Regions from separate parts of the Alloalcanivorax sp. C16-1 genome, predicted to be linked through region 1. Evidence: predicted binding sites of a transcription regulator. Region 1 holds the regulator's gene; each other region holds the start of a gene.

Region 1 (10,327 bases):
CAGGTCAGCGACGAACAGCGTCAGTTGTGTCTGCAGGCGGTGATCGCCTGGGAGGCGCGCAATCTGCCCGAGGAAGAGCGCACCGGCTACGTGCCCAGCCACTGCAAGAGCCAGGGCGACGCCGAAACGTCCGAGCAGCCGGTCTCCCTGCGACCGGCGGGCCGCCAAGGAGATCACTGATGAGAGATGGACAACCCAACCCGGCCACCCGACTGGCGGACTATCGGCCGCCGGCGTTTCGGGTGCCCGACACCCGCCTGGACGTGGACCTGCGCGACGGCCACGCCCTGGTCACCGCCCACCTGAACGTGGAGCGCAATCCGGATCGGGACGACCGCCCCGACGAGCTGGTGCTGGACGGCGAACACCTGGACCTGCGCTCGGTGGTGCTGGACGGTCGCGAGCTGGCCCCGGGCGACGACTACCGCCTGGACGGCCCCCGGCTGATCATCCCCGGCGTGCCCGAGGCGTTCTCGCTGACCACCGTGGTGCGCATCGAGCCGGAAAAGAACACCGCCCTGGAGGGCCTGTACCGCTCCAACGGCATGTACTGCACCCAGTGCGAGGCGGAGGGCTTCCGCCGCATCACCTTCTTCCCGGACCGGCCGGACGTGCTCAGCCGCTTCACCACCACCATCCACGCGGACAAGGGCGCCTACCCGCTGCTGCTGTCCAACGGCAACCCGGTGGACGCCGGCGACGAGGCGGACGGCCGCCACTTCGCCACCTGGGAAGACCCCTTTCCCAAACCCTGCTATCTGTTCGCCCTGGTGGCCGGTGATCTGGCCTGCCTGGCGGACACCTTCACCACCGCCTCCGGCCGTGAAGTGGCCCTGCGCCTGTACGCCGAGCACCGCGATCTGGACAAGCTGGACCACGCCATGGATTCGCTCAAGCGCTCCATGGCCTGGGACGAGAAGGTGTTCGGCCGCGAGTACGACCTGGACATCTTCCAGATCGTGGCGGTGAGCCATTTCAATATGGGCGCCATGGAGAACAAGGGCCTCAACATCTTCAACACCTCCTGCGTGCTGGCCCACCCGGCCACCACCACCGACGCCGGTTTCGAGCGGGTGGAATCGGTGGTCGCCCACGAGTACTTCCACAACTGGAGCGGCAACCGGGTGACCTGCCGGGACTGGTTCCAGCTCAGCCTCAAGGAAGGCTTCACCGTATTCCGGGACCAGGAATTCTCCTCGGACATGAACTCCCGGGCGGTGGTGCGGGTGGAGAACGTGGACTTCCTGGTCAACAACCAGTTTCCCGAGGACCAGGGCCCCATGGCCCACCCGGTGCGGCCCGCCGAGTACCAGAAAATCGACAACTTCTACACCCTGACGGTGTACGAGAAGGGCGCCGAGATCGTGCGCATGCAAAGCGAGCTGCTGGGCGCGCGGGACTTCCGCCGCGCCACCGATCTGTACTTCGAGCGGTTCGACGGCCAGGCGGTCACCTGCGACGACTTCGTCGCCTGCATGGAGCAGGTCTCCGGTCTGGATCTGGAGCAGTTCAAACGCTGGTACTCCCAGGCCGGCACGCCGGTGCTCACCGTCGAGGATGAATACCGGGACGGGGAATACCGGCTCACCTTCGAGCAGCACACCCCGGCCACGCCGGGCCAGCCGGACAAACAACCGCTGATGGTGCCGGTGAAGCTGGCGCTGCTGGACGGCGAGGGCGCCGCCCTGCCGCTGGACGACCAGGGTCGCACGGAAACCGTGGTGATCCTGCGCGAGGCCCGGGAAACCCGCAGCTTCCCGGTCGCGGCCCGGCCCACCCCGTCGCTGCTGCGCGGCTTTTCCGCGCCGGTGTCCCTGCGTTACGACTTCGACGAAACCCAGCTCAACACCCTGCTGGCCCACGACAGCGACGGCTTCTGTCGGTGGGACGCGGCCCAGCGCCTCTACTTCGCCGCCCTGGCGCGGGTGGTGGAGGGCGGCGAGACGCCGGCGGATCAGGTACCCCGGCTGATGCCGGTGATCGAACAGGTGATCGCCCGGGCCGACGAGGACCCGGCCCAGGCCGCGCTGCTGCTGACCCTGCCCTCCGAGAACGCGGTGGGCGACCGGCATACGCCGCTGCACCCGCAGCGGGTGCACGCCGCGGTGAGCGGCCTGCGGGCGGCGCTGGGCGAGGCCCTGGCGGACGCCTGGTGGCGGCTGGCCGAAGGGCTCCGGGAAAGCGACTACCAGGGCGACGGCGCGGCCATGGGCCGGCGCCGCCTGCGTCAGGTGGCACTGGGCTACCTGGCCGCCGCCGCCGGCGCCGGCCTGGTGGACCCGGAACCGCTGGTGGCGCACCTCAGCGCCACCCTGGCGGCGCCCACCTGCATGACCGAGGAACTGGGCGCCCTGCGGGCCCTGGTGCACAACCGGCTGCCCGGCCACCAGGCCGCCCTGGAGGCCTTCGGCGAGCGCTGGAAGGACGAACCCCTGGTGATGGACCAGTGGTTCGGCGTGCAGGCCACGGTACCCGGCGCGGACACCGTGGCCCGGGCGGAGGCGCTGCTGGCCCATCCGGCCTTCGAGTGGACCCTGCCCAACCGGGTGCGGGCGGTGATCGCCACCCTGGTGAACGCCAACCCCTCCGCCTTCCATGCCCCGGACGGCAGCGGTTACCGGCTGTTTGCCCGGGCCCTGAAAAAGCTCGACGGCATCAACCCGCAGATCGCCGCCCGGCTGGCCAACGGCGGCGCCCGCCTCAAACGGCTGGAGCCGGGACTGGCGCAACAGCTCGGCGACGCCCTGCGCGAGCTGCGCCCGGGCGCCTCCGCCAATCTGGCCGAGGTGCTGGGCCGCATCCTCGACGCCTGACCCGATCGCGGCTGATGCGTACCGCTTCAGCCGCGATCCTCCCTCCGTGCCCCCGCCGCGTCGCTGGCGTATACTCCCCGCGCCGATTCGTCTGGAGCCGCCCCCGTGCTGTACCGCCTTGCCCGCCCTCTGCTGTTTTCCCTGTCCGCCGAACAGGCCCACGACCTGACCCTGGACCTGTTGCGCCGGGGCGCCGGTCGGCTGCTGCCCGGCGCGCCGCCGGCGCGGCCGGTGACGGTGATGGGGCTGTCGTTTCCCAATCCGGTGGGATTGGCCGCCGGGCTCGACAAGAACGGCGACTGCATCGACGGGCTGGCCGAGCTGGGCTTCGGTTTCCTGGAGGTGGGCACGGTGACGCCACGGCCCCAGCCGGGCAATCCCAAGCCGCGCCTGTTCCGCCTGCCCGAGGCCGGCGCCATCATCAACCGCATGGGCTTCAACAACCACGGCGTGGACGCCCTGGTGGCCAATGTGCGCGCCAGCCGCTATCAGGGCGTGCTGGGCATCAATATCGGCAAGAACAAGGACACCCCGGTGGAGCGGGCGGTGGACGACTATCTGATCTGCCAGGAAAAGGTCCACGCCCTGGCCAGTTACCTGGTGGTCAATGTGTCTTCCCCCAACACGCCGGGCCTGCGCAGCCTGCAGCACGGTGAGGCCCTGGACGGGCTGCTCGGCACCCTGCGCGAGGCGCAGACCCGGCTGGACCAGCACAACGGCAAACGGGTGCCCCTGGTGATCAAGATCGCCCCGGACAACAGCGAGGATGAGCTGGCGGCCATGGCGGAGGCGTTCGTGCGCCACGGCATCGACGGGGTGTGCGTGGGCAACACCACCCTGGAGCGACCCGGCGTGGAGCGTCTGACCCACGGCGGCGAGCAGGGCGGCCTGAGCGGCGTCCCTCTCAAGCCCATCGCCGACCGGGCCCTGGAGACCATGGCCCGCGCCCTGGATGGCCGCCTGCCGATCATCGGCGTGGGCGGCATCCAAAGCGACGCCGACGCCCTCGACAAACGGCGCCTGGGCGCGGAGCTGGTGCAGGTTTATTCGGGGCTGATCTATCAGGGGCCCGGATTGGTCCGGGAGATTGTGCGGGGTTGGCCCCATTAAAAAGGGCCCGGGAGGGGCCCTGTGGGGTCGACGCGCGAAGCGCCGGCGCTGATCGGTAAGACTGGTTGTTGCGGTCAGGTCCTTTTAAGTGGGTTGCGGTCGCTGTGTAGCCTTTAAACCCTGAGAGTGTGTATGCCGGCGACGCCGACCATGCCCTGAATCTGGTCGGTGCGGCCTTCACGCCATCCGCGCATCCAGTTACCGCGAGCCTCCAGTGCGCCGAAAGGGCAGAATTCCCTGGGTCTTCCTCTGAAGCCCGCCTGATAGCCCCGGCTGTAGGCCCGCTCGTCACGGTTGCGTTTTTGTCGCTTCATAGACACTGTCCTCTTTTTCGTCGATCGCAGTGAAAGAACCTGCGCTCGCCGGGACAAAAACCGCCGCCCCGACCGGCACGTTCTCGAAAGCCTCACCTTGAGTATCCGAGAGCCGGGGGCGCCTGTCGAATAACAACTGGCCATAATGAAAGCGCGTGTTAAGCGCATGACGCATAATGGACACTTTGATGAAATGGGCTGAAAAATCAGCGCCATCAAGTACTTAAAAGGCAAAATCGATGGATTTCGTGATCACCTGTCTGCCTGGCCTTGCCCCGCTGCTCGCCGATGAGCTGGCGGAACTGGGCATGACGGTAACGGATCAGGGCCAGGCCCATGTGGGCATCAGCGGCCGCCAGCAGGACGCCCTGCGGGTGTGCCTGTGGTCGCGGCTGGCGGAGCGGGTGTTGCTGCCCCTGGCGGAACTGACCGTGGCCCCGGAAGAGGCCCCGGAGAAGCTGGCCGCGGCGGTGGACTGGCGCGCTCTGGTGGCCCCCGGCGGCGCGGTGCACCTGAGCCTGGACCACGCCAAGGGCGTGCGCGGCGACAGCCGGGTCAGCGGCAAGCTTCTGCTGCGGGCGCTGCCGCCGGACATCACCGTCAGCCCCCGGGAGAGCGGCGCCAGCGCCCTGCGCGCACGGCTGGACAGCGACACCGCCCGGCTGTGGCTGGACCTGGCCGGCCAGCCCCTGCACCGGCGCGGTTACCGGCTGGCCGGAGGCCGCGCGCCACTGCGGGAGAACCTGGCGGCGGCGCTGCTGCGCGCCGGCGACTGGCACCGTGAAGCGCGCCCGGAATTGCTGATGGACCCGTTCTGCGGCAGCGGCACGGTGCTGATCGAGGCGGCCTGGATGGCCGCCGGCGTGGCCCCGGGCGCGTTGCGCAAGGACTACGGTTTCCTCAATTGGCGGGGCTGCCGCCAGGCGCTGGCCGAGGAGGCCCTGCGCGAGGCCGCCGCCAGCCTGGAGAACAAGGCGGCGCTGCCGGCCCTGAAAGGTTTCGACGCGGACCCGGACGCGCTCAAATACGCCCGCCATAACGCGGAGCGCGCCGGCGTGGAGGGTGCCATCCACCTGGAACGCCGGGAGCTGGGCGCCCTGCGGGCGCGGGATTTCGCCAGCCGCGAAGGGCTGGTGGTGACCAACCCGCCCTGGGGCGAACGCCTGGATCAGCAGGAGCAGGCCGCTTGGCTGTACGCCGGTCTGGGCCGGCTGCTGGGCGAGAAGGCCCCGGCCTGGCGGGCGGTGCTGCTGGGCGCCGAGGTCACCGCCCTGGACCGGGCCGGCATGGACCTGGAGTCCCAATGGAAGGTGCGCAACGGCGCGCTCACCAACTTTATCCGCCTCAGCCGGCCCCGGGCGCCGCTGCCCCAGACGCCGCTGCAGGTGGGCGACACGCCCGGTTTCGAGCTGCCGGAGCCGGCCTCGCCGCTGTTCAACCGACTGCGCAAGAACGGCAAGCACCTGCGCCGCTGGATCGACCGGGAGGACATCCAGGCCTACCGGCTCTATGACCGGGACCTGCCGGAATTCAACGTGGCGGTGGACGTGTACGGCGATCAGGTGCTGGTGCAGGAGTTCAAGGCGCCGTCCACGGTGGATCCGGACAAGGCCGCCCAGCGCCGCCAGTGGGCGGTGAGCGCCACCCGCGCCGCCCTGGGCGTGCACCGCGAGCAGGTGCATCTGCGCACCCGCGAGCGCCAGAAAGGCCGCAACCAGTACCAGAAGCAGGCCACCCAGGGACGCTTCCGGGTGGTCCGCGAGGGCCAGGCCCGCTTGCTGGTGAACCTGGAGGAGTACCTGGACACCGGCCTGTTTCTGGACCACCGGCCCATGCGCCTGCGCATCGCCCAGGAAAGCGCCGGCAAACGCTTTCTCAATCTGTTCGCCTATACCGGCGCCGCCACCGTGCAGGCCCTGGTGGGCGGCGCCCGCCGGGCGGTGACCGTGGACACCTCGCGGCGCTATCTGGACTGGGCCGGCTGCAACCTGGCCCTGAACGGCTTCGCCACCGACCGCCACCCCACGGTGCGTGCGGACGCCATGGGCTGGCTGGAGGAATGCCGCGAGCAGTTCGATATCGTGTTCTGCGACCCGCCCACCTTCTCCAACAACAAGGACCGGGACGATTTCGTGGTCCAGGACCAGCACGGCGAGCTGATCCGCCGCATCATGAAACGGCTGGAGCCCGGCGGCGTGCTGTATTTTTCCTGCAACTACCGCCGCTTCGAACTGGAAGAGAGACTGCGCCGCTGGTACGCGGTGGAGGACCTGACCGCCTGGAGCCTGCCGGAGGACTTCCGGCGCGGCGGCGCCATTCACCACTGCTTCGCGATCCGTCATGCCCAGGACTGACGCCCCGCAACTGACCCTCTATACCACCCTCGGCTGCCATCTTTGCGAGCAGGCCGAGGAGCTGGTGCGCACGGTGCGCCCGGACGCCCGGCTTCACGCCGTGGACATCGCCGAGGACGATATGCTGATCGCCGAATACGGCGAGCGCATCCCGGTGCTGCGCCGGGGCGACCGGGAGCTGGGCTGGCCGTTCGGATTGCTGGACGTGAGCGCGCTGCTCGCCGATCCCTGATCCGGCGGGCGCGACTTTTTTTGGAGTGACCATGGAAAAGATCACGGTCAAGAAACTGACCAACCGCCATGTCGACAAGGTGATTCTGCGTTCGGTGGTGATTTCCATCTGCATCGTGCAGGTGGAAATCGACGGTGTGCTGTACCAGGTGGTGGACGAGCAAGGCCGGATCGTGCGTTTCAACGGCCCGGAACACGCCAACAACGTGCTCAGCCGCATGACCACCGACCGGGCGGTGCTGCTGCACCAATCGCCCTATGCGGAAATGGCCGGCCAGCCGGAAGGCGAGCCGGCGCCGCCGCTGGAAGTGGACTTCAACTGGCGGGCGGACCGCGCCTGAAGAAGGATCGCGACTTCAGTCGCGATCCGGAGCTGGCAGGTTCAAAAAACGGTAGGTATTGGCCAGAGTGCGGGCCGCCAGCTCCGCTTCCTCCTCACCGCGCAGCGCCGCCAGCCGGCGGCCGATCCAGGGCAGATGGCAGGGCTCGTTGCGGCGTTTCACCGCCGGTGCCTCCGGCAGGTCCCGGGGCAGCAGATAGGGCGCGTCCGTTTCCACCAGCAGCCGGTCGGCGGGAATGTCCGGCACCAGCGCGGCCAGGTCCTTGCCGCGCCGCTCGTCGCACACCCAGCCGGTGATGCCGATGTAGCAGTCCAGGTCCAGATAGTCGTAGAGCGGCCGGCGCTGGTCGGTGAAACAGTGCACCACGGCGGCGGGCAGCCGGTCGCGCCAGGCGCGCAGCAGGGGCAGAAAGCGCGGATGGGCGTCGCGCTGATGCAGAAACACCGGCAGCTGCTTGTCCGCCGCCAGCGCCAGCTGGCTCTCGAACGCTTTCTCCTGGTCCGGGCGGGGTGAAAAGTCCCGGTTGAAGTCCAGGCCCATCTCCCCGGCGGCGGCCACTTCCGGCTGGTCCAGCAGCCCGGCCAGTTCCGCCCGGGCGTCATCGTCGAAGCAGCGCGCGTTGTGCGGGTGCACGCCGGCGGTGGCCAGCAGCCCCCGGTCGGGAAAGTCCCGGCACAGAGCCAGGGCCTGCCGGGACTCCGCCACGCTGGTGCCGGTCAGCAGCATCAGCTCGACGCCGGCCTGGCGGGCACGCTCCAGCACCGCCTCGCCGTCATCGCGAAACTGCCGGTCGCCCAGATTGACGCCGATGTCCGCCCAGCGGGCGGTCGGGGTGCCTGCCGTGATACTCATGAAGCGGGGCGGGGCGTGGGCTGCAGCCGGGCCTCCAGCTGCTCGCGCAGGTCTTCCACGCGACGCCGGTTGGCGCCCAGATCCCAATAGCCGATGCGCGAGGCGGAGCGTACTTCGATGACGCCGTCCTCGTGCACATAGAAGGTCACATCGTCCACGAACCGCAGGATGCGGGTGGTGAAGCGGGCCTCCACCCGGGCGGGTCCCACCGCCCGGTGGCTGACCCGGGGCCAGTCCTCCAGCACCGCGTCGAGCAGCGCCAGGCTGTCGGCACGGGTGCCGGCGCCGGGCAGGGGCGCCACCCGATGGCGGTCGTCATCCGCCAGGCTGGACACGCAATTCGGTGACGACGGACAGGGGGCAAGCAAACGGGTGTCCGACATAATCGGTCTCTCCACTGACCTTTCAGTACTCTGGATTCGGGCCTCTTCTCGGGCGCCCTGGCAGCCGGCCGACACCGTCATGGCGAGCATCAACCCGGCCAGGCACAGGGCGGCGGCGATCTTTCTAGTGACGGTTCGGATCACGGATCAGTCCCACGAAAACACCTTCGATCATCAGTTCGTCCGCCGGCACCCGGATCGGCTCGTAGGCCTCGTTGGCCGGCAGCAGGGTGGCGTTGGACTTGTTCAGTTTAAGGGTTTTCACCGTGACCTCGTCGTCAATGCGCGCCACCACGATCTCGCCGGACAGGGCGGTCTGGCTTTTGCGCACCGCGATCAGGTCGCCGTCGAAGATGCCGGCGTCGATCATACTGTCGCCCTGCACCTTGAGCAGGTAGGTGGGGCGCTGCCGGAACAGGCCCTGGGGCACCGGCACGGTGCGCTCCACGTTCTCGATGGCCTCGATGGGCGTGCCGGCGGCCACCCTGCCCACCACCGGCAGCTCGTCCTCGTGCTCCAGCGCCGCTTCCAGCAGCTGGATGCCGCGGGAGCGGTCGCTGTGCAGACGGATGTAACCCTTGCGTTCCAGCGCCCGCAGGTGATCGGAGGCGGCGTTCTTGGACTGGAAGCCCATGCGCTCGGCGATTTCCGCCCGGGTCGGGGCCATGCCGGTTTCCAGCCGCGAGTCGCGGATGCAGTCCAGCACCTGTTGCTGGCGTGCGGTTAGCGTGCTGCTCATAACGTTCTCCTGGAGTGTCTCGGACACTGATAATATGAACAGTATTATATGTCCAGTGTTTTTGGAAGTACCATGGAGCCCATCAGGGGGGAGAAGGGAACCGATGCGACAGGCGAACTGGCAGCAAACGGACCGGTCACGGGTGGAGACACTGCTTGCCGGCGTGCCGTTTTTCAATGAGGTGGCCCGGGACGATCCGGCCCAGCGGTCGCGGTTGCTGGCGCGCACCGAACTGGTCGAGGCGGCCCCCGGGGACACCGTGATCCGCGCCGGGGAGGTGGAGTCCAGCCTGTATTTTCTGCTGCGCGGCCAGCTGGTGGTACTGGACGATGCGCCGCCGCACGCGGTGCTTTATTACGTGTCGCCGGGGGAGGTGTTCGGCACTCTTTCACTGTTGCTGCGGCGCGCCCGCAGCGCCACCATCCAGGTGGCGGACGCGGCCCGGGAAGCGGTGCTGGCCAGGCTGGATTTCAATGATTTCGACGACGATCGCGACACGCCCTATACCCTGGCCACGCGATTGGCGTTTTTTCACATGCTGGTGCACCAGATCCGCTGGGCGGTGGAGGTGCGGCGCATGCAGAGCCCGGACGCCGGCCTGGCCGCCGACCTGCGCAAGGTGCCGGTGTTCACCGGCGAGCGGGACAGCGAGGCGGAACTGGCCTCATTGCGGGACCAGGCCCGGGCCCTGGCGGATTTGCTGTACCGGTGGAATCATCGCCCGCCGGGGACCACCGGCAACGCCCAGCTCACCTGACCGGCCGGCCCGGTCTATTCCTTCTTCTTGCGATCCATCTTCACCGCCAGCACGTCGCAGTGGGCGCCGGGCACCAGGCCGCGGGCGGTGGAGCCCAGCAGCAGGGCCAGGCCGCTGCGGGTGTGGCTGCCCACCACGATCAGATCGGCGTCCAGGCCGTCGGCCTTGTCGACGATGGTCTTCTCGATGGAGCCCAGCTCCACATGCACCCGTTCCTTGGGCACCTGATATTGGCGCGCGTAGTTGCAGGCGGTTTCCCGCGCCTGCTTGACCAGGCCGCTCTGCAGGTCGGTCACGTCCATGGGCACGTCGGCGCCGTAGGCCAGCGCCAGCGGCTCGATCACATGGATCAGATGCAGTTCGCCCTCGGTGCCGGCGATCACGCCGGCGGCGCGGGCCAGCACTTCCGCGGACTCGTCGCTGCAGTCGATGG
Region 2 (10,327 bases), on a different contig from region 1:
GCTTCCACCAGACCGTGCAGGTGCTCGAAGCCCTCCGCCTCGGTGACGCCGAGCCGGTCGAACAGGCCCAGAATCATCAGCGATGCCATGCCCTGGGTGGGCGGCGGCTGGTTGTAGAGGGTGGCGGTGCGCAGCCGGGTGGAGAGCGGCTCCACCACCCGCGCGTGATAGGCGGCCAGGTCGTCGCGGCTCACCGGGCTGCCCACCCGGGCCAAGTCCTCGGCCATGGCGGCGGCCAGCTCGCCGCGATAGAAATCGTCCAGCCCGGCCCGGCCCAGGCGCTCCAGGGTATCGGCCAGCCGCGCCTGGCGCAGAACGCGGCCCTCGGCGGGCACCTGGCCGTCCAGCAGGTAGGTGTCGGCGAAGCCGGGCACCTGGCCCAGTTCCGGCAGCTTGGCGGCGGTCAGGGCGGCCTGGCTCGGGGTCACGGCGATGCCGTCCCGGGCATGGCGCTGGGCGTCTTCCAGCAGCCGGGGCAGGGGCAGGCGGCCGCCCCATTGGCCGGCGATTTCCCGGGCCCGCTCCCAACCGCTGATGGTGCCGGCCACGGTGAGGGCGGCCAGGGGCCCCCGGGAAGGGATCACGTCGTGGCCCCGGCTCCGGTAGAAGTCCGCGTCGGCGGCGGCCGCCGCCGGCCCGCAGGCCTCGATGGCGCGCGGCGCCTGGCCGGGTTCGGCCAGCAGCCAGAAGCCGTCGCCGCCGATGGCGTTCATGTGCGGGTAGACCACGGCGATGGCGGCGGCGGCGGCGATCATCGCCTCGGCGGCGTTACCGCCCTCGCGGAGCACGTCCCGGCCGGCCTGGGCGGCCAGATGATGGGGGGCGACGAAGACGCCGCCCAGGGCGCGTTTGGTGTGCAGCATGTCGTTTCCTCAGAGCAGCCCGTAGAACATCCGCAGGGACGTAATGAACAGGAACAGCGCGAACGCCTGGCGCAGGCGGGTGGCGTTGATGGCATGGGCCAGCCGCGCGCCCACCGGGGCCATCAGCATGGTCATCGGCACGATCAGGATAAAGCCGACCAGGTTCACGTAGCCCACCGTGAACGGCGGCCGGCCCGGATCGTCCATGCCGTGCAGCAGGAAGCCGATGGCGCCGGGCACGCTGATGAACAGGCCGATGGCGGCGGCGGTGCCCACCGCCTTGTGGATCGGGTAATTGAACAGGGTCAGGATCGGCACCGTCAGGGTGCCGCCGCCGATGCCCATCAGGGTGGAGAAGCCGCCGATCACGGTGCCGATCAACTGCTTGAACGGGGTCGGGGGCAGCGATTCCGCCAGGGCGCCGCCCTGGGTGCGGAACGCCATGTTGGCGGCCACCAGCAGCGCCACGGCGGCGAAGATGGCGGTCAGGGCGGTGCCCCCCAGGTAACCGCTCAGCCAGGTGCCGATCAGCACGCCGATCACCAGCGCCGGGCCCAGGGTCTTGAGCAGCGAGGCGTCCAGGTTGCCCTTGGCCGCGTGGGCCCGGGCCGACATGATCGAGGTGGGAATGATGGTGGCCAGGGAGGTGCCCACCGCCACGTGCATCTTCACCGACTCGTCCACGCCCAGCAGGGTGAACAGATGATAAAGCACCGGCACGATGACGATGCCGCCGCCGACCCCCAGCAGACCGGCCATGATGCCGGCGATGACACCGGTGGCCAGCAGGGCGACCACCAGGCCCGCCAGCCAGGCGGCGCTGTATTGATCCAGGAATTCCAAGAGGTGACTCCTCTGACTGCGTGTTGTAGTGCCGCCCGAGCAGCGTCGTGGGCGGTTTTAGGGCTTGGAGCAAGTTATGTGCCGTTCTTGTATACACGGGAATTGGTAAGAAAGTGAAGGGTTTAGGGGTATTCAGGTGGTGAATGTTGGGGCTTCATGAGATTGATGCACTTTTTTGGTGCGAATTTGGGGGTGGGTGGGTGGTTTGGGGGCAGGTGGGAGGTGGCGGACCGGCGGGGGGAAGGTGGCCGGATCGCTTTTGGCGATTCGGCCATCCCGGCCTTTGGCCGGGACCGTCCCCGCGGGGCGGGGACGTCCTGCGCGAAGCGGTGCTTCGCTTGTCGAACCCGGACTTCTGATCTCATCCGACCACCTCAACCGCGCAAAGAAAAAGGGGCACCCCAATGGGGTGCCCCTTTTTCTTTGCGTTGGTGGAGGCGGCGGGAATCGAACCCGCGTCCGCCAGCAATCCGCCTGTGGATCTACATGTTTAGTCTAGTCTATTGATTTAAGTGGCTGCGGCCCGACCGACAGGGCGCAGTCACCGAGTCCCTGAGAGTTTTAACGGCGCCGTCCGGGACGGACTTTGCCGCGAGCCTGTGTAGCGATGCTCGCCGCACTTCCCCACAGGCTGGGTCGTTTGGCGATAAGCGGGGTTTAAGCCGCTAGTGCGTAAGTATCGTCGTTTGCGATTACTTTAGTATGCCACAAGGGATTTACGAGCATTGTGACCCTACTCGACATGCACCACAGGTTTCTTTACCGGCGTCGAAGCCATGTCGCCCCCTGTGATCGGGCTATTGTAGGAGATGGGGGTGGTGCGGGGAAAGGCAAGGGGGCGGTTCCGCGAAGAAAAAGTGCCGGAAAAAGAGCGGCTTAACGCGCTTTTACATTGATTGTCCAACAATCGGACCTGATTGCCATGGAATCGTCACGACCCGGGCGCATCATGGTTCTTACAGCGTGCCCCCGAATTCCGATGATAAAGCCGGCCGCTGATCCCGATCGTTTAATGAGGAGCAAGATGATGAAAGCGATCCTTCGATCAGCTGGAGAGGTTGCCGAGAAAATGCTGGCGCCGGTGACGGCCCATCCGTTGCTGGCCCATACCCTGGGTCTGCTGCTGACGGTGGCCTTGTACGCCGGCGGCCTCGCGGCGGTGGTGGCGGTGAGCGGCGAGGCGCGGATTCCCGTGCTGCTGTTCGCGGTGTACTTCCTGCCGGCGGTGCTGCGTGCCTGGCTGCAGCTGTACTGGCTGGTGCGCGACGACGTGCGCGGCTGGCGCCGGCGGCACGGACGCACCGGCAAGGCGTTCTAGCGGACCCTTGGCGGCAACGGTGGAAACGGAAAGGGCCGCCCGAGGGCGGCCCTTTTCCTTGTCCGGGCGGGCGTCGTGGAACGCGGCGGCCTGGCTCAGTTCTGCCGCAAGATGCGCTGCTTCTGGCGGTTCCAGTCCCGTTCGCGCTCGGTGGCGCGTTTGTCGTGCTTCTGCTTGCCCTTGGCCAGGGCGATGTCCAACTTCACCAGACCCCGTTTCCAGTGCAGGTTCACCGGCACGCAGGTGAAGCCCTGCTTCTGCACGCCACTGAACACCTTGGCCAGCTCCTTGCGGTGCAGCAGCAGCTTGCGGCTGCGCTGCGGGTCCGGCACGAAGTGGGTGCTGGCGGCGGGCAGGGGCTCGAAGCGGGCGCCAAACAGAAAGGCCTCGCCGTCCTTGAGGAGGATATAGGACTCCGTCAGGTTGCCTTTGCCGGCGCGCAGGGATTTCACTTCCCAGCCTTCCAGCGCCAGACCGGCTTCGAAGAACTCTTCCAGGTGATAGTCGAAGCGCGCCTTGCGGTTCTGCGCAATGGCGTTGCTGCTCGACGTTTGTTTTTTCGCTTTGCCCATGGGGCGGCGATTATAGAGAGTGGCCGGCCCCGTGGCGAGCGCGGCGGCGGTGAACTTGTTAAACCTTGTCTTAACCGTGGTCAAAGGGTAAGTGGTCGCCCACTTCCCTTGAGGGGCCCCGGGAAAATCAAGACAATGGCGGCACTGCGTCGAGGGGTTGTGATCCGATGAACGAAACGAACAAGCCGGTCCACGGCATGTGGACCAGCCGGTGGGTGTTTATTCTGGCGGCCACCGGGTCCGCGGTGGGGCTGGGCAACATCTGGCGGTTTCCCTACATCACCGGGGAGTACGGCGGCGGCGCCTTCGTGCTGCTGTATCTGGCCTGCATCGCCCTGATCGGGGTGCCGATCATGATCGCCGAGGTGACCCTGGGCCGGCGCGGCGGGCTCAGCCCGATCCATTCCATGGGGCGGCTGGCGGAGCAGAGCAAGGTGAGCCGGCGCTGGAAGGGTATCGGCTATCTGGGCGCGTTGTCCGGTTTTCTGATTCTGTCGTTCTATTCGGTGGTGGCCAGCTGGGCGCTGATCTATGTGTGGGAGGCGGTGAGCGGCCTGTTCCGGGGCATGACCGCGGTGCAGTCCCAGGCCAATTTCGAGGCCATGCAGGCCAACCCCTGGCTGATGCTGGGCTCGCACAGTCTGTTCATGGTGCTGACCATGGGCGTGGTGGCGCTGGGCGTGAAGCGCGGCCTGGAGCGGGCGGTGGAAGTGCTGATGCCGCTGCTGTTCGTGCTGCTGCTGGTGCTGATCGGCTACGCCGCCACCACCCCGGGCTTCGCCGAGGGGGTGGCTTTCCTGTTCGCCTTCGATTTCTCCAAGCTGTCCGGGGAGGCGGTGGTGATCGCCCTGGGGCAGGCGTTCTTCACCTTGAGCCTGGGCATGGGCGCGATCATGGCCTATGGCGCCTACATGCCCCGTGAGATCAAGGACAAGAAGACCGGACGTGCCCGTCCGGTGTCGATCGGCTCGTCGGTGGTGATCATCGCCGCCCTGGATACGCTGGTGGCGCTGGGTGCCGGTCTGGCCATGTTCCCGTTGCTGTTCACCGGCAACCTGGAGCCGGCCCAGGGGCCGGGCATGATGTTCGTGACCCTGCCGCTGGCGTTCGGCCAGATGCCCGGTGGCGTGCTGTTCGGCTCCCTGTTCTTCGTGCTGGTGGTGTGCGCCGCCTGGACCTCGTCGATTTCCCTGGGCGAGCCGATGGTGGCCTGGCTGGTGGAGCGCGGCAAAAGCCGCTGGGCCGCGTCGCTGCTGGTGGGCGGCGCCGCCTGGGTGCTGGGCGTGGGGTCGGTGCTGTCGTTCAACCTGTGGAAGGAGCATACCTTCCTGATGGGCACCTTCTTCGACAATATCGAATTCCTGTCCACCAGTATCCTGCTGCCCCTGGGCGGGCTGCTGATCGCCCTGTTCGCCGGCTGGGTGATGAAAGAGACCCAGGTGCGCAAGGAGCTGGCCATGAAGAGCTTCGCGCTGTACATGGTGTGGCGGGCGCTGGTACGGATCTTCTCGCCGCTTGCGATGATCGCGGTGATCGCCTATGCCCTGTGGTCCGCCACCAGTGGCTGACACCCTCCGCGTGGAAGTGGTGTTCGCGCTGCCGGACCGGCAGCGCCTGATCGCCCTGGACGTGGCGCCGGGCACCACCATGCTGGAGGCCGCCCGTCAGTCCGGCATCGCCGGGCAGTTCGAGGGTCTGGAGCTGGAGACGGCGTCCATGGGGATCTTCGGCAAGGCGGAACCGCACCCGGCGGAACGGGTGCTGGCGGAGGGGGAGCGGGTGGAAATCTACCGGCCGCTGCAGGTGGACCCGAAGGCGGCGCGGCGGGCCCGCGCCGCGCGGGGGCGCCGCGACGGCTGAGCGTCCGGCGCGCTATCGGGCTGTCAGCGCGGCAGCGGCCTTCTACGATCTGGGCAGCGGCTTACTATGACCGGGGCAGCGGCACCGTGGTCGCTTCCGGGGTGCTCGGCGGCGCGCCCGGGTCCGGTTCCGGGTCGTTGAGCGGCTCCTGATCGACGGTGCCGCCGTCACGACGGCGGTCCTCGGCGCGCAGTTCCAGTTCACGGTCGCGGCGGCCGGAAGTGCGTTCACGCACGTCGGCCAGCGCCTGGCCTTCGTAACGGCTGTAGCGGCCCCCTTCGAAATACACCACCACCTGCTGCTTCACGGTGTCCGCCTTGCCGGGCTGGTAATGCAGCAGGTAGAGCCAGGTATCCGGGGTGAACGGGTCGGTGAGGGTGGGCGGCCCCAGTACGAAACGCACCTGTTCCGGGGTCATGCCGGGCTCCAGCTCGGCCAGCATGTCCTGGGAGACCACATTCCCCTGAGGGATATCAATGCGGTACACCCCGGGGAATCGCAGGGAACTGCAGCCGGCCAGCAGGGCGGCGAACAACAGGGAAACGAGAATGGTCCTTGGCATGATGTTTCGACTTGGCATAATGTCCGGGCGATAATACAGACTTGTCTAAGGGGAACAAGGTTCCTCACGGAATCGGGAATCCCCGCTGGCGGCATACGGAGCAATTATTTTGGATAATCAGGATCTTAGGAAAGCGGGCTTGAAGGTGACCCTGCCACGGATGAAAATCCTGCAGCAGCTGGAATCCTCCAAGGAACGGCATCTCAGCGCCGAGGACATCTACAAATCGCTGATGGACTCCGGGGAGGACGTGGGCCTGGCCACCGTCTACCGGGTGCTCACCCAGTTCGAGCAGGCCGGCATCGTGCTGCGCCACAACTTCGAAGGCGGGTCGGCGGTGTTCGAGCTGGCCGACGAGGAGCACCATGATCATATGGTGTGCATGGAGTCCGGCGAGGTGATCGAATTCCTGGACGAGGAAATCGAGAAACGCCAGCACCGCATCGCCGAGCAGCACGGTTACGAGATCGTCGATCACTCCCTGGTGCTGTACGTCCGGCCCAAAGCCGGCAAGAAGTAAGCCCCTCTTCAGCCCCGCCAGCCTGTGCCGCGGTGTCCGCCGTGGCGCGCCGCCAGCCTTGCCCTGAATCGCCCGACCCGCCCGCCGGCGGGCCGGGTTTTGGCGTTTCAGGCCACGCGCTGGCCCTTGTCGAGCATTTCCCGGGCATGGGCACGGGTGGAAGCGGTGATCTCCACGCCGCCGAGCATGCGCGCCACTTCCTCCACCCGGGCGCCCTCGTCCAGGGGCTGAATGCGGGTGTGGGTGGTGTCCTTGCCCTGCAGCTTGTGCACCTGCCAGTGCTGATGGCCCTGGGCGGCCACCTGGGGCTGGTGGGTGATGCACAGCACCTGGGCATGGCCGCCCAGTTCGCGCAGCAGGCGGCCGACGATTTCCGCCACGCCGCCGCCCACGCCCACGTCCACCTCGTCGAACACCAGGCTGGGCACGGTCAGGTTGCGCGCGCAGATCACCTGGATCGCCAGGCTCACCCGTGACAGCTCGCCGCCGGAGGCCACCTTGGCCAGCGGCCGGGGTGGCTGGCCCGGGTTGGCGGAGAAGCGGAATTCCACCTCTTCCAGACCGTCCGGCCCGGGTTTGCCTTCCTCGACCACGGTCTCCAGACGGGCGGCCTTCATGCCCAGGGCCTTGAGCTGCTTCTGCACCTCCCGGGTCAGGGTGGTGGCGGCGTCACGGCGGCGCCGGCCCAGCGCCTGGGCGTGGCCCAGGTAGGTGTCGTGGGCGGCCCGCTCGGCGCTGGCCAGGGCCTCCAGGTGCTCGTCGAAATGCTCCAGGGTGTCCGCTTCGCCGGCCAGCTTGCGGTGGTGCTCCACCAGCTCCTCCGGGCGCAGCCGGTGCTTGCGGGCCAGGCTGTAGGCCTGGCCCAGGCGCTCTTCCACCTGGTTGAGGCGTTCCGGGTCCAGGTCCAGCTTTTCCAGATAATGACGCAGGTCCTCGGCGGCCGCCTCCACCTGCAGGCGGGCGGATTCCACCGTGTCGAACACGCCGGCCAGGGCGTCGTCACTGGCGCGGGCTTCCTCCACCCAGTGGCTGACCTGGCCCAGATGGTCGTTGATGGTGTTGTCCTCGCCATCGTACAGGGCGGTGACCGCCTGCTGGCACAGGCGGATCAGCGCTTCGGCGTTGCCCAGGCGCTGCTGTTCCTGCTCCAGCTCGGCCAGTTCACCCTCCGCCAGGGCCAGGGCGTCCAGCTCTTCCAGCTGGAAGCGCAACAGCTCCTGGCGCTCGCTCTGCTCGCGGGCGCTGGCCAGGGCGTCGTCGTGGGCGCGCCGGGCCCGCTGCCAGTGGCGCCAGGCCTCGCGCACCTCGGCGGCCAGATCGCCGGCCTCCGCCAGGCTGTCCAGCAGCGCCCGGTGGGTGTCCTTGCGCAGCAGGGCCTGGTGTTCGTGCTGGCTGTGGATGCTGATCAGATGCTCGCCCAGCTCGCGCACCTCGGTGAGCGGCGTGGGGGTGCCGTTGATGTAGGCCCGCGAGCGACCGTCGGCGCGCACCGTGCGGCGCAGCAGGCACTCGTCGCCGTCGTCCAGCTCGCGTTCGGCGAGCCAGGCGCGGGCGGACGGGTTGTCGCCCAGGTGGAAGGTGGCCAGCACCTCGGCCCGTTCGCAGCCCGGGCGCACCACGGCGCTGTCCGCCCGTTCGCCGAGGGTCAGCGACAGAGCATCGATGATCACCGATTTGCCGGCGCCGGTTTCGCCGCTGATCACGGTCAGGCCGGTCTCCGGCTCCAGCTCGAGCTGGTCCACGGTGGCGAAATGGCGAACACTGAGATGGGTCAGCATGGACTGTCCTTCTGGCCAGTATTGTCGGGATGCTAGTCGATTCCCGGCGCCAGTGTAAGCCCCCGGCGCCGGATCGACGGTGCCGGGTGCGTAATGCGCGCCGGGTGCGTAGACTGAACGCCGCGTTATACTGAGACGTCTTTCCTGGTATTTGAAGTATGGCCCGGCTGGAACTGAACGAACGCAAGCAACGACTGTTGATGGCCCTGGTGGAGCGGCATATTCGCCACGGCCAGCCCGTGGGCTCGAAAAGCCTGGCCGGCGGCGGCGGCCTGCAGGTCAGCCCGGCGACCATCCGCAATATCATGGCCGAGCTCGAGGACATGGGGCTGCTGACCAGCCCGCACACCTCCGCCGGGCGTATTCCCACCGAGCGGGGCTACCGTCTGTACGTGGACACCCTGCTGGCGTCCACCACCATGGAGAACCCGGATAACGCCCGCCTGCGCGACGAACTGCGCCAGTTGCTGGCGCCGGACCAGTCGCACCAGGCGCTGGTCTCCCAGGCTTCCCGGACCCTGGCCGAACTGACCCGCATGGCCGGGCTGGTGGCGGTGCCGCGCCGCGAGGTGACCACCCTGCGCCAGGTGGAGTTTCTGCCACTGTCCGGCCAGCGGGTGCTGGTGGTGCTGGTGGTGAACCGCTCCGAGGTGCAGAACCGCATCATCCAGACCAGCCGCGAATACGGCGAGGTGGAGCTGCGCCAGGCCGCCAATTACATTAATCACACCTACGCCGGCTGCGATCTGGACAGCATCTGCGAGGGGCTGCTCAGCACCATGGACGCGGACCGCGCCCAGCTCGACGAACTGATGCAGACCACCGTGGACATCGCCGGCAAGGCGCTGCGGCCGGAGCAAAAGGACTCCGATTACGTGGTGTCCGGCGAGTCCAACCTGCTCGACAGCGCCGAGGCCGGCGGCATCGGCAAGCTGCGCGATCTGTTCGAGGCGTTCAACCGCAAGCGCGACATCCTTCATTTGCTCGAACGCAGCGTCAAAGCCGATGGCGTGCAGATCTTCATCGGCCGGGAATCCGGCTACCAGCCGTTCGAGGAATATTCCCTGGTGTCCGCCCCCTACAAGGTCGATAACGGCCCGATGGGCGTGCTCGCCGTGGTCGGCCCCACCCGCATGGACTACGAACGGGTGATCCCCACCGTGGACATCACCGCGCGCATTCTGTCCGCCGCCCTGACCCAGCTGTAACAACGGCGCCACCGCCGGTTCCCGCCACGGCCCTTGAATCCCGCCGGGCCGTTCCCATATCTTTGCTCGCTTTCCCGCAACCGGGGACTTTGGAGTGGATATGAGTGATCAGGACAAACAAAAGCAGGGCGACGATCAGCCCGAGGTGAACGAGCAGGCCCCCCACGAGGAGCCGGAGATCGTCGAGGAGGACGCCCAGGCGTCCACCGCCGAGCAGGAGCTGGCCGAGGCCCGTGAGCGCGTGGCCCGCCTGGAAAAGGCGCTGGCCGAGGCGGATTTGCGCGCCCAGGCGGAAATGCAGAACGTGCGTCGCCGCGCCGAGCGGGACGTGGAGAGCGCCCACAAGTTCGCGCTGGAGAAGTTCGCCGGCGATCTGCTGCCGGTGGCCGACAGCCTGGAACGGGGCCTGTCCACCCTGGACGCGGACGACCCGACCCTGCAGCCCGCCCGCGAGGGCCTGGAGCTGACCCTGAAAGTGCTGCTCGACGTGTTCGCCAGGTACAACCTGGAACAGATCGATCCCCAGGGGCAGCCGTTCAACCCGGAACACCACGAAGCGATGACCATGGTGCCGGCGCCGAACGCCGAGCCCAACAGCGTCATCGAGGTGCTGGAGAAGGGCTATCTGCTCAACGGCCGTCTGATTCGCCCGGCCCGGGTGGTGGTCAGCAAGGCCGGTTGAACGCCCCGTGGCGCCGCGCCGCCGAACTCCCCGGAGCCCCGGCCGCGGCACTCTTGAAAAGCGCAAGCCAGCCGCCATATAGCTGGCAAGTCAATAAGGTTCAGCTGTCCGGGCGGCCTGA
Region 3 (10,327 bases), on a different contig from region 1:
CAGGGCTTGCAGGCGCGCCCGGTGGGGGCCGTCGTCCGCGCCGTCCTCAAGCAATCCTTCCGCCTCGTGTCGGGCTTGTTGGAAGTCCTGTTCGAACGCCGGCAGGCGATCCGAGAGGGTGGCGCCGGCGCCCCGGCGGGCCAGGCTTTCCAGGTAGTGAAAACGCATCGGGTCGTAGTGGGCGGCGCCCTGGTCGCGCAGGGTCTCCAGGCGTTTATCGACGTCGCTCAAGAGGTCATTCATCGGCGGCGTCCTGGCGCGGCACGGTGGTGATTTCCACCCGGCGGTTGCGGGCCCGGGCGTCGTCGTCGGTGTTCGGCGCCACCGGCTGGTTGTCGCCGAAGGCGGCGGCGAAGATGCGTTCCTCGGGCAGGCCCTGGGCGATCAGCGTGCGGGTGACGGTGAGCGCGCGCTGCGCCGACAGGCCCCAGTTGTCGGTGTAGCGGGCGTTGCCTTTCTGGATCGGCAGGTCGTCGGTGAAGCCACTCACCATCAGCAGGTCGTCGTGGGCGGCCAGGTATTTTTTCAGGGGCGTGACCAGGCTTTGCAGCAGGTCTTCACCGTCGTTCTGCAGCCGGTCGGAGTTGAGCGAGAACAGCACGCTGCCGTTGATGCCGATGCGGCCGTTCTGGAACGAAATACGGCCGCTGGCCAGCGGGTCGGCCAGGGCTTCCTCCAGGGCGGCGCGGCGTTGCTGCTCGGTTTCCAACTTGGCGCGTTCCTCGCTCAGCGACTGGCTGAGATCGAGCTGGATGCCGATCACCCACACCAGCATCAGCACGAAGATCCCCACCAGGGCCGCCATCAGGTCCGAGAAGATCGCCCAGACCGGCGTGGTCTGTACGTCGCCGTCCTGTTCCATCAGTGGGCCCCGTCGCCGTCAGCGGGCCGTGCCTGGCCCAGTGCCTCGATCACGTCCTTCTGCGCGGCCAGGCTCAGATCGATCACTTCCCGGGCCTGCTCCACGTAGTAGGCGAGCTGTTCGTCGTGGCGGCTGGCGGACTGCTCCAGGGCGCTCTCGATGCGCTGCAGGGTATCCAGCAGCTTGTCGTTGGATTCGCCGAACAGGTTCACGGCGGTGCCGAAGGCGTCGCTCAGGCTGGCCACGTCCCGGGCGCCTTCGGTGAGGTCCCCGGCCAGGCTGTCCAGCTGCGCGCTTTGCCGTTCCACCTGGACACCGAAGGTGTCGCTGACGTCGCGCAGGGCGCCGCCGGCGTCCTGGATCAGCGCTTCCACCGCTTCGCGCTGGGCTTCCGCCGCCTGGCGCTGGGTGGCCAGCAGGGCGTCCAGTTCGTGCATCAGACGGTGGCGTTCCTCGAGCAGCTCATTGTCGCGTTCGCCGCTGCGGGCCATTTCCTCGCGCAGCCGGGCGATCACCTCGGCGGCGGCTTTGGGGGTTTCCGAGGCGGTTTCGATCAGGCGCGCCAGGGGCGCTTCCAGGGCGGTGCCCAGATCGGTGAGATGGCGCGCCGCGGTGGCTTCCAGATCGGCCAGCCGTTGCGTGGCGGCGTCGGCCCGGGCCGCTTCCTGATCGCGCAGCGCGGACAGCGCATCGCCGGTGCGCGCCAGTAGGGCGTCCAGGCCCTGGCGCTGGCCGTCGAGCAGCTCGCCGGTGGTGCGCTGGAAGGCGTCCTGATGACGTTGCAGACCGGTGTCCAGGGCCTGGAGCAGGGCATCCTGGTGCCGGCGCTGGTCGGCCAGGCCGTCCCGCTGCGCGGCCTGCCAGTGTTCGGCGCTGTCCTGGAAGCGCCGGTCGTGGGCTTCCAGGGCGGTGGCCAGCTCGGCGATCAGGGTGGTTCCCTGGCGTTGCTGTTCCTCCAGGGCCGTGCGCCAGTGCCCGGCGATCTGGTCGGTGTCGGCGGCGAAGCGTTCGGCGGTGGTTTGCAGTTGTTCGCGGTGCTGCTCGGTGAAGCGGGTCTGCTGCTCGCGGGCGTGGGCCACCAGCGCCTGGTTGTCCTCGCGCAGCTGGACGGCGGTGGCCTCCAGGGCCCGGGCCAGACGTTCGGCCTGTTCCCCCTGGTGCCGGTTCTGTTCCGCCAGGCCGTCCCGCCAGGTGTCGCCGAGGCCGGTGGTGACCTGCTCGAAGCGCTCCGCCCACTGAGCCAGTTGCCGGTCCTGGGCAGCGCGGGCATCCGCCAGTCCCTTTTGCCACTGTTCGGCGGTGCCGTCGGTGGTGGCCTGGAAGCGTTCGGCCAGGCCGGCCAGTTGCTGTTCGGTCAGCTCGCCCAACCGTTGATGGGTGCGCTCGGCCTGTTCCCGCAGTCCGGCCATGGCGTCTTCCATCACCGGGCGCATGCCCTCGGCGGCCTGGCGGGCGCCGTCGGCCAGGTGCCGCTGCAGGCTGTCGCCCACCGCCCGGGCCAGGGTCTGGTATTCGCCGCTGATGCGGTCGTGGAAGTCACGCTGGTTGTCGGTCAGGGAGCCGGCCAGCCGTTCGCTCTGGCCGTCCAGGCGCTCGGTGAGCGCGCGCAGCTGCTCGACCACGGCGGGGAACGCCTGGGACTGGTCGCGCAGGGCCTGGAAGGCGTCGCGTTGCTGTTGTTTCAGGGAGAAGGGGCGCAGCTCGCGGCTGATCTTGCCGTCCAGGTCGCGGCCCACCAGCAGCCGCTCGCGGCGGCACAGGGTGGCGCCCAGCCCGAGCATGGCGGAGGCGGCGACGCCGGCGATGGAGGTGCCGAACGCCAGGCTGAGGCCGGCGATGGGCGCCGCCAGGGCGCTCTGGATCGCTTGCAGATCGCTGCCGCCGTCCAGGGCGGTGACCGCGCCCTGCAGGGTCACGGTCATGCCCACGAAGGTGCCCAGCAGGCCGAGCATCACCAGCAAGCCGGACAGGTAGGGCGTCAGCATCGGGCCGGGCAGCGCCGCCGGTTCGCCTTCCACCCGGCGGCGCACCGGGCCGCGCAGGTCCGCCGGCAGGCTGGCCAGCCAGCCGCCCAGGCTCTGTTCGTCGCAGGGCGTGGAGCGCAGGGTGTCGCGCAGCTGGTCGGTGGCGCGGCGGAAGCGCAGCAGCTCCAGGAAGCCGAAGCCATAGACCAGGGCGATCAGCGCGGTGGCCAGCAGTGCCACCGGCGGGCCGGCGACGAAGCCCAGCCCCACCCAGAGCACCGCGGCGGCGCCCAGAAAGAAAGCGAGTGCAAACAGAAAACGTGTCATGTGCGGTCGCGTACCTCGTTGTACAAAGCGTCCAGCAGGCCGCGCGGGGGTTCCAGGCGGGCCTCCAGTTCGGCGAGCAGCAGCAGCTGCATTTCGCCGGTAAAACGGTGCAGCCAGCCCCCCGGCGCCATCCAGGCCGCCGGGTCGTCGGTGTCGTCTTCCAGCAGTCGGCGCTGGCCGTCCGGTTTGAGCGCCTCGAAACGGCGCGCCAGCAAGCGCGGAATGGCGCCGAAGGCGCGGCGGCCGTAGGCGGTCAGGGTGGCCTCGAACACGGTATCCAGCTCGGCCAGCTGCGCCGCCGCCGGGCCGGCGTCGGCCAGGGCGCCGCGCAGCCGCACGCGCACCGGCTGCAGGCCGGCGGTGAGCTGTCGCTGGCGGGCCACATAGAATTGCTGGTAGGGCTCGTAGTCGGCCACCGGCGCCGGCAGGCCGTTGCGGGTGCCTTGCTGTTCCGGCTCGAAGGCCCGGGTGAGGGCCGCCACCAGTTTGTCGCGGGCCTTGTCCAGATCGCCGCGCAGACGCTGGTAATCCTTGAGACCGGCAAAGAAGGGGCCGGCGGCCCGGTGTCCGTTGGCGGCGTCCAGGGCTACCGTGTCGGACAGGTCGAACAGGCGCCCCAGCCGTTCCGCGAAGTCCGTCTCCGGCTGGCCGTTGAGCAGCTTCAATTCGGCCAGCAGGCGGGCCAGCCGGCCGCCCGGAACGGAGGTTTGCGAAACGCTGTGCACGCCGTTGCTCATGCTTGCCACCCTGGCCGGATCACGGGCCCGGCGGCGCCGGTTCGGGGCCCCGGCCGGGCGAAGCGGCACATTCTAGGGCCTGTTCCGGGCTCAGGCCACCGCCGGCGTGCGCGGGAAGGCGCGGATCCGCAAAGCCAGCAGCAGCGCCACCAGTAGCGAGGCGCAGGTGAAGCCCACCGCCAGATGGAAACCGCCGCTGAATTCGATCAGCCAGCCGGCGATGGCCGGCCCCAGAAACTGGCCACCGGCGAAGAACACGGTGACGTAACTGAAGGCGATGGGGATGAAGCGCGGCGCCACCTGATCGGTGCTGGCGGCCTGGATCATGGTGAAGGCGCCGTTCATGGCGCAGCCCATCAGCAGGAAGTGCAGGAAGAACGTCAGCAGGCTCTGGCTCAGCAGCGGCAGGCCCATGGCCACGGACACCACGGCGATGGCCAGGGCCAGGGCGTTGCCGCGCCCCCAGATGTCGGACAGCAACCCCCACAGCGGGCCGCTGGCCACCGACAGCAGCCCGGACATGGCCAGCAGCCAGCCGGCCACGTCGTCGCCGTGGCCGGCCTCCACCACGTAGCTGACCATGAAGATCGACTGGATGATGTAGACCATGCCGATCACCCCATAGACGGTGGCCATGGTAATCACCCGGGGATGCCGATAGATGCGCCATTTGTCCGCCGGCGCCGGTCGCTGCGGGTCGTCCACCGCCACCGGTTGCGGGTCGCGCACCGCCACCAGCACCAGCACCACGGTCAGCGCCGCCGTCGCCCCGAACAGGCCCCAGGCCAGCCGCCAGCCATGCTCGCCGAAGGCGGCGGACAGCCAGGGCACCAGCAGGCCGGTGGCGAACAGGCCGGCGCCCACCCCGGCGCTCATGCAGCCGATCACCAGGCCGCGTTTGTCCGGGTACCAGGTGGCCAGCAGCGACACCATGGGGGCGAAACAGAAGGCGGTGCCCAGGCCCAGCAGCCCCATCAGCGCGATGATCAGCCGGTAGTCCGAGGCCAGGGCCAGGCCGGTGAACGCCAGGGTCAGAATAAACAGCCCCAGGGCCACCGCCCGGCGGGCGCCCCAGCGGCCGGCGGCCACCCCGCCCACCAGCACGAACAGCAGATAGCCCAGGGCGGTCACCGTGCCCAGATTGCCGGCCTGCCGATAGCTCAGCGCCAGGTCCTCGCGCATCGGAGGCAGAATCACCCCATAGGCGAGCCGCGCGAACACAATCGCCACCAGCGCCGTGAGGATGCCCCCGGTCACCATGACGGCGGCGTTGGGGCGGTGCGGCGGCGGCGTAACGAGGGACATGAAGGCTTCCGAAGGGTGGCGGGTCGGACGGGTGCGCTACTTTAGCGCACCGGGCGGTGGCGGCGCATCCGGCGATTTCGGTGCCCGCAGCGCCTTGCCGGGCAGGGCGCCGACGGCGGCGGCCTGGCCATGGCGACGGGCGCCGCGCCGGGCGTCCGCCACCAGGCCGGGGATGTCGCGGCCCTCCGGGGTGTGGGCGCGAAAGCGCGCCGGCATGTGCCCCTGCATGGCGGTGGGGTTGAGCCGGGCCGGATTGAACAGGCTGCGGTAGTAGGTGCGCCATAACGGGTCGTCCTGGTCACGGGCGGCCCGCGCCAGGGCCTGCCAGCTCTCCGGGCAGGGCGCGTGATGGTGGCTCCGCTCCCCGTCGTACCAGACCCCGTCCTGCGGTGTGGCGATCAGCCAGCGCCGGCGGCCCAGGCGGTGGGCAAAGTGCTCACTGGCCCACGGCAGGATGTCGTGGGCCGGTTCGAACCAGGCCAGCAAGTCCAGGGGCCGTTGCGGGTCGTCGTCGGCCACCGGCTGAAAGCGCAGAAAGGCGTGCAGGTGATGCGCTTCCCGCTGCACCGCCTTGATGCGCCGCTGCAGCGCGCTGCCGTCCTGGTCGCCGGGCAGATGGGCCTGCCGCTCGCCGTGGGCGCCGCGCCACAGCACCCGGTAGAGCAGGTTCCAACGGCCGGCCACCCGGTAGGGCGCGGCCTGCCGCAGGGCCGCCACCAGCGCCGCCGGCACCCGGGGCGCCGGGCCCTCGCCGGCGGCCGGCGGCGGCGACAGACCGAACAGGGAAGGGCGGTCCGGCGCTTCCCAGCTCACCGTTTCCGGCGCGGCGCCCTGGCCCAGCAGAGCCCGCGCCTGCTGGCGCCAGGCGTCGAAGGTCAGGGTGTCGGAGAGAATACGCACGGCGGCCTCTCGATCAGTCCCACAGGCTGGCCTGCACCGGCGCGTCCACCAGCTGCCGGCGCAGGGCCGGGGTGTCCAGGCCGGCGTCGCGCGGGCGATGGTCGGCGGTGACCACGAACGGCCGCGCCTTGGCCACCACGCAGCGCAGCCGCACCAGATCCTCGAAGCGCACCCGGCGGTGGCGGCGCAGGGCCACCAGCCGCTCGGCGCTGCGCAGGCCGATGCCCGGGACCCGGCCGATCAGTTCGCGGGGCGCCCGGTTCAGGTCCAGGGGAAACAGCGCCCGATGGCGCAGCGCCCAGGCCAGCTTGGGGTCGATGTCCAGCGGCAACTGCTCGTTGTCGGCGAGCAGTTCACCGGGCTGGAAGCCGTAGCCGCGCAGCAGGAAATCGGCCTGGTACAACCGGTGCTCGCGCAGCAACGGCGGCGGCCGCAGCGGCACCGTGCCGGGGCTGTTGGGGATCGGGCTGAACGCGGAGTAGTAGACCCGCTTGAGACGGAAGCGGCGGTACAGCTGGTCGGCGGTGTCCAGGATCAGCCGGTCGCTGCTGGCGTCGGCGCCGACGATCATCTGCGTACTCTGGCCGCCGGGGGCGTAGCGGGGCCGCTTCGGCGAGCGGCTTTTGTCCGCCTGATCCGCCTCGGTGCCGGCGTGGATGGTGCCCATGGCGCGGCGAATGCCACCCAGCTGTTTTTCCGGCGCCAGATCGCGCAGCCCCCGTTCACTGGGCAGCTCGATGTTCACGCTCAGCCGGTCGGCGAACCGGGCGGCCTGATCGATCAGCGCCGGGTCCGCCTCGGGAATGGTCTTGAGATGAATGTAGCCGCGAAAGCCGTGCTCTTCCCGCAGCAGCCGCGCCACCCGCGCCAGTTGCTCCATGGTGTAGTCCGGCGAGCGGATGATGCCGGAACTGAGAAACAGGCCACTGACGTAGTTGCGCTGGTAGAAGTCCAGCGTCAGGCGCACCACTTCCTCCGGGGTGAAGCGCGCCCGGGGCACGTCGCTGGAGCGCCGGTTCACGCAGTACTGGCAATCGTAGAGGCAGAAATTGGTGAGCAGGATCTTGAGCAGGGACACACAGCGCCCGTCCGGCGTGTAGCTGTGGCAGATGCCGGTGCCGTTGCTGTTGCCGAGGCCGGCCTTGCCCCGGGAGCTGCGCCGGGGCGCGCCGCTGCTGGCGCAGGAGGCATCGTATTTGGCCGCGTCGGCGAGCACGGCGAGCTTGCGGGTCACGTCCATGAAACGGGTCTCGGGATACTGTTCATAAGGACAGTATACGGAAGGCGCCGGACGCTTGCATTCGTTGCCGGGAAGGTGTGTTCTGGATGGACGCGACGGAGGACACCATGGCCACGGGATGGGCGCCGGAAGGCGCGGTACAGGATCAGATCGACAGCACCGTGGATTCCTCGGTGCAGTACGCCCGCAGCCGTCTGCCGGCGGGTGACAGTCTTACCCACTGCGAGGAATGCGGCGAGCCGATTCCCGAGGCGCGCCGCCAGGCGCTGCCCGGCGTGCGCCTGTGCGTGCCCTGCCAGAGCGAGCACGACGACGACCTGCGCTCCGAGGGCTACAACCGACGCGGCAGCAAGGACAGCCAGCTGCGCTGAGGCTCCTCTTACCCCCGCTGAAGCTCTTCGTTCACTTCCGCTGAAGCTCTTCGTGCACCCCCGCTGAAGCTCTTCATGCACCCCCGCTGAAGCTCCCTAAACCACCGTGGCGGCGTGGCGGCCGGCGTTGCGGCCGGAGAAAATACAGCCGCCCAGGAAGGTGCCCTCCAGCGCGTTGTAGCCGTGGTAGCCGCCGCCGCCGAAGCCGGCCACTTCGCCGGCGGCGTACAGGCCCGCTACCGGCTCGCCGTCGGCGCCCAGCACCTGGCCGTCCACGTTGGTGTGCAGGCCGCCCAGGGTCTTGCGGGTAAGAATGTGCAGGCGCACCGCGATCAGCGGGCCGTGGGCCGGGTCGAGCATCTTGTGCGGTTTGGCGGCGCGGAACAGCTTGTCGCCCAGGTAATGGCGGGCGCCGTGGATGGCGGTGATCTGCGCGTCCTTGGCGTAGGGGTTGTCCATCTGGCGATCGCGGGCGGCCAGTTCCGCGTGCAGTCTTTGATGGTCGATGCGGTGCTCGCCGGTGAGCCGGTTCATGCCGTCCACCAGGGTCTTGAGATCGTCGGCCACCACGAAGTCCTCGCCGTGTTGCTTGAACGCTTCCACCGGCGGCGGCGCGCCCTTGCCCAGGCGGCTCTTGAGCACCTCCTTCCATTGTCCGGAGGTCATGTCCGGGTTCTGTTCCGAACCGGACAGGGCGAACTCTTTTTCGATGATCGACTGGTCGAGCACGAACCAGGAGTAGTCGTGGCCGCTGCGCAGGATTTCCTTGAGCGTGGCCAGGGTGTCGTAGCCGGGCAGGCAGGGCGCCGGCAGGCGCCGGCCGTTGGCGTCGAACCACATGGACGAGGGCCCGGGAATGATGCGGATGCCGTGGTTGGGCCAGATCGGGTTCCAGTTTTTCAGCCCCTCGGTGTAATGCCACATGCGGTCGCTGTTGATCACCGCCGCGCCGGCCTCCCGGGTAATGGCGATCATGCGGCCGTCCACATGGTGGGGCACGCCGGAGACCATGCTGGCCGGCGGTTCGCCGAGGCGGTCCCGGGGCCAGTATTCGCGCACCAGGTCGTGGTTGCCGCCGATGCCGCCGGAGGTCACCATCACGGCGCCGGCCTGGAACTGAAAGTCGCCGATCACGTCCCGGGAGGACCGTTCGCCGCGCTGTACGGTGCTGGGCGACAGCACCTCGCCGGCCACCCCGGTGACGCGGCCGTCGGCGGTCAGTATCCGGCTCACCTGGTGGCGGGCCTTGAGGGTGATGCGGCCTTTATCCATATGTTCGCGCACGCGCCGCTCGAACGGTGCCACCACGCCGGGGCCGGTGCCCCAGGTAATGTGGAAGCGCGGCACCGAATTGCCGTGGCCGGTGGCCGTCGAGCCGCCCCGTTCCGCCCAGCCCACCACCGGGAACCAGCGCATGCCCTGGCCGTGCAGCCAGGACCGCATCTCGCCGGCGGCGAACTCGATAAAGGCTTCGGCGGTGCGGCGCGGCCAGTGGTCCTCGTCGCGGTCGAAGCCGGCGCTGCCCAGCCAGTCCTGCAGCGCCAGCTCGGCGCTGTCCTTGATGCGCATGCGGCGCTGTTCCGGGCTGTCCACCAGGAACAGGCCGCCCAGGGACCAGTGCGCCTGGCCCCCCACGGCGTTCTCGCCTTCCTGTTCGACCAGGGTCACGGTTTTGCCGGCGTCGGCCAGTTCCGCCGCGGCCACCAGGCCGGCCAGGCCGGCGCCCACGACGATTGCATCGCTGTTGTTGTTCATGATGATGCCCGGGAGGTTTGCGAAGTCTTAAACCTAGCAGGTTTCTGGCACCATCGTCAGGGGTTGCCGTCGGGCGTCAGCCAAAGCCGGGCAGGGCGCCCTGGCCGCCGGCCAGGCGGCGTTCGTGTTCCAGCAGCCATTGCTTGCGCTCCAGCCCGCCGCCGTAGCCGGTGAGGGTGCCGTTGGCGCCGATCACCCGGTGGCAGGGCACGATGATGCCCAGCGGATTGCGGCCATTGGCCAGGCCCACCGCCCGGGCGGCGCCGGGTTTGCCGAGCCGTTGCGCCAGTTCGCCGTAGCTGGCGGTGTCGCCGTAGGGAATGTCCAGCAGGGCGCGCCATACCGATTGCTGGAAGGCACTGCCCGCCGGGGCCAGGGGCAGGTCGAAGACACGCAGTTCGCCGGCGAAGTAGGCGGCCAGTTGTTCGCGGGCGGCGCGGAAGGCGGCGTCGTCGCGGCGGCGTTCCCGTTCCAGGGCCGGGCGGTGTTTCTGCGCGTTCATGTACAGCCCGCTGAGCGCCTCGCCGTCGCCCAGCAGCAGCAACGGGCCCAGCGGGGAATCGGTTTCGCTGTAGAGAAGAGCGGTCATGGCGTCTCCGCGATCAATGTCCGGGGAAGCGTCAGACTACCCCGGGCGGCGGCGCGGTACTCGCCCTTTTCGGACCTGGTGTCGGGGCGTTCCCGTTAGCGGCCCATGAACTCGGAGACCAGGCTCAGCGAGTCGATGTTGTCGCACACCAGCTTGATGCACACCAGCAGCGGCACCGCGATCAGAATACCGACCACGCCCCACATCCAGCCCCACAGCAGAATCGACAGGAATACCATCACCGGGCTCAGTGCCAGGCGGTGGCCGGCGATGGTGG

What was found. The regulator LexA, encoded in region 1, represses DNA repair genes until DNA is damaged. The targets are predictions, from matches to a motif close to TACTGTNTANNTANACAGTA.
Region 2: the regulator LexA is predicted to act here: its motif matches at 8,318-8,337, upstream of recN (DNA repair protein RecN).
Region 3: the regulator LexA is predicted to act here: its motif matches at 7,352-7,371, upstream of ACLD0W_RS03450 (putative DNA modification/repair radical SAM protein).

Annotation. Positions count from the first base shown of each region.
Region 1 is NZ_JBKFTK010000002.1:495,398-505,724, forward strand. Features, by position in the region: gene ACLD0W_RS09485 (DUF1315 family protein) at 1-180, shown strand, start outside; gene pepN (aminopeptidase N) at 180-2,813, shown strand; gene ACLD0W_RS09495 (quinone-dependent dihydroorotate dehydrogenase) at 2,919-3,923, shown strand; gene rmf (ribosome modulation factor) at 4,037-4,237, opposite strand; gene rlmKL (bifunctional 23S rRNA (guanine(2069)-N(7))-methyltransferase RlmK/23S rRNA (guanine(2445)-N(2))-methyltransferase RlmL) at 4,477-6,591, shown strand; gene ACLD0W_RS09510 (glutaredoxin family protein) at 6,578-6,823, shown strand; gene ACLD0W_RS09515 (DUF6482 family protein) at 6,855-7,163, shown strand; gene ACLD0W_RS09520 (TatD family hydrolase) at 7,179-8,015, opposite strand; gene ACLD0W_RS09525 (DUF1499 domain-containing protein) at 8,012-8,398, opposite strand; gene lexA (transcriptional repressor LexA) at 8,523-9,137, opposite strand; gene ACLD0W_RS09535 (cyclic nucleotide-binding domain-containing protein) at 9,241-9,894, shown strand; gene ACLD0W_RS09540 (universal stress protein) at 9,909-10,327, opposite strand, start outside.
Region 2 is NZ_JBKFTK010000004.1:63,615-73,941, reverse strand. Features, by position in the region: gene ACLD0W_RS14115 (gamma-glutamyltransferase family protein) at 1-863, opposite strand, end outside; gene ACLD0W_RS14110 (sulfite exporter TauE/SafE family protein) at 873-1,706, opposite strand; RNA gene ssrA (transfer-messenger RNA) at 2,136-2,493, opposite strand; gene ACLD0W_RS14100 (hypothetical protein) at 2,734-3,024, shown strand; gene smpB (SsrA-binding protein SmpB) at 3,120-3,596, opposite strand; gene ACLD0W_RS14090 (sodium-dependent transporter) at 3,764-5,164, shown strand; gene ACLD0W_RS14085 (RnfH family protein) at 5,157-5,456, shown strand; gene ACLD0W_RS14080 (outer membrane protein assembly factor BamE) at 5,521-6,018, opposite strand; gene fur (ferric iron uptake transcriptional regulator) at 6,128-6,538, shown strand; gene recN (DNA repair protein RecN) at 6,646-8,316, opposite strand; gene hrcA (heat-inducible transcriptional repressor HrcA) at 8,475-9,524, shown strand; gene grpE (nucleotide exchange factor GrpE) at 9,625-10,206, shown strand.
Region 3 is NZ_JBKFTK010000001.1:726,056-736,382, reverse strand. Features, by position in the region: gene ACLD0W_RS03480 (DUF2894 domain-containing protein) at 1-243, opposite strand, end outside; gene ACLD0W_RS03475 (OmpA family protein) at 236-862, opposite strand; gene ACLD0W_RS03470 (DUF802 domain-containing protein) at 862-3,153, opposite strand; gene ACLD0W_RS03465 (DUF3348 family protein) at 3,150-3,890, opposite strand; gene ACLD0W_RS03460 (MFS transporter) at 3,981-5,195, opposite strand; gene ACLD0W_RS03455 (TIGR03915 family putative DNA repair protein) at 5,232-6,095, opposite strand; gene ACLD0W_RS03450 (putative DNA modification/repair radical SAM protein) at 6,109-7,335, opposite strand; gene ACLD0W_RS03445 (DksA/TraR family C4-type zinc finger protein) at 7,443-7,706, shown strand; gene ACLD0W_RS03440 (FAD-binding dehydrogenase) at 7,803-9,461, opposite strand; gene ACLD0W_RS03435 (methylated-DNA--[protein]-cysteine S-methyltransferase) at 9,538-10,050, opposite strand; gene ACLD0W_RS03430 (AI-2E family transporter) at 10,146-10,327, opposite strand, start outside.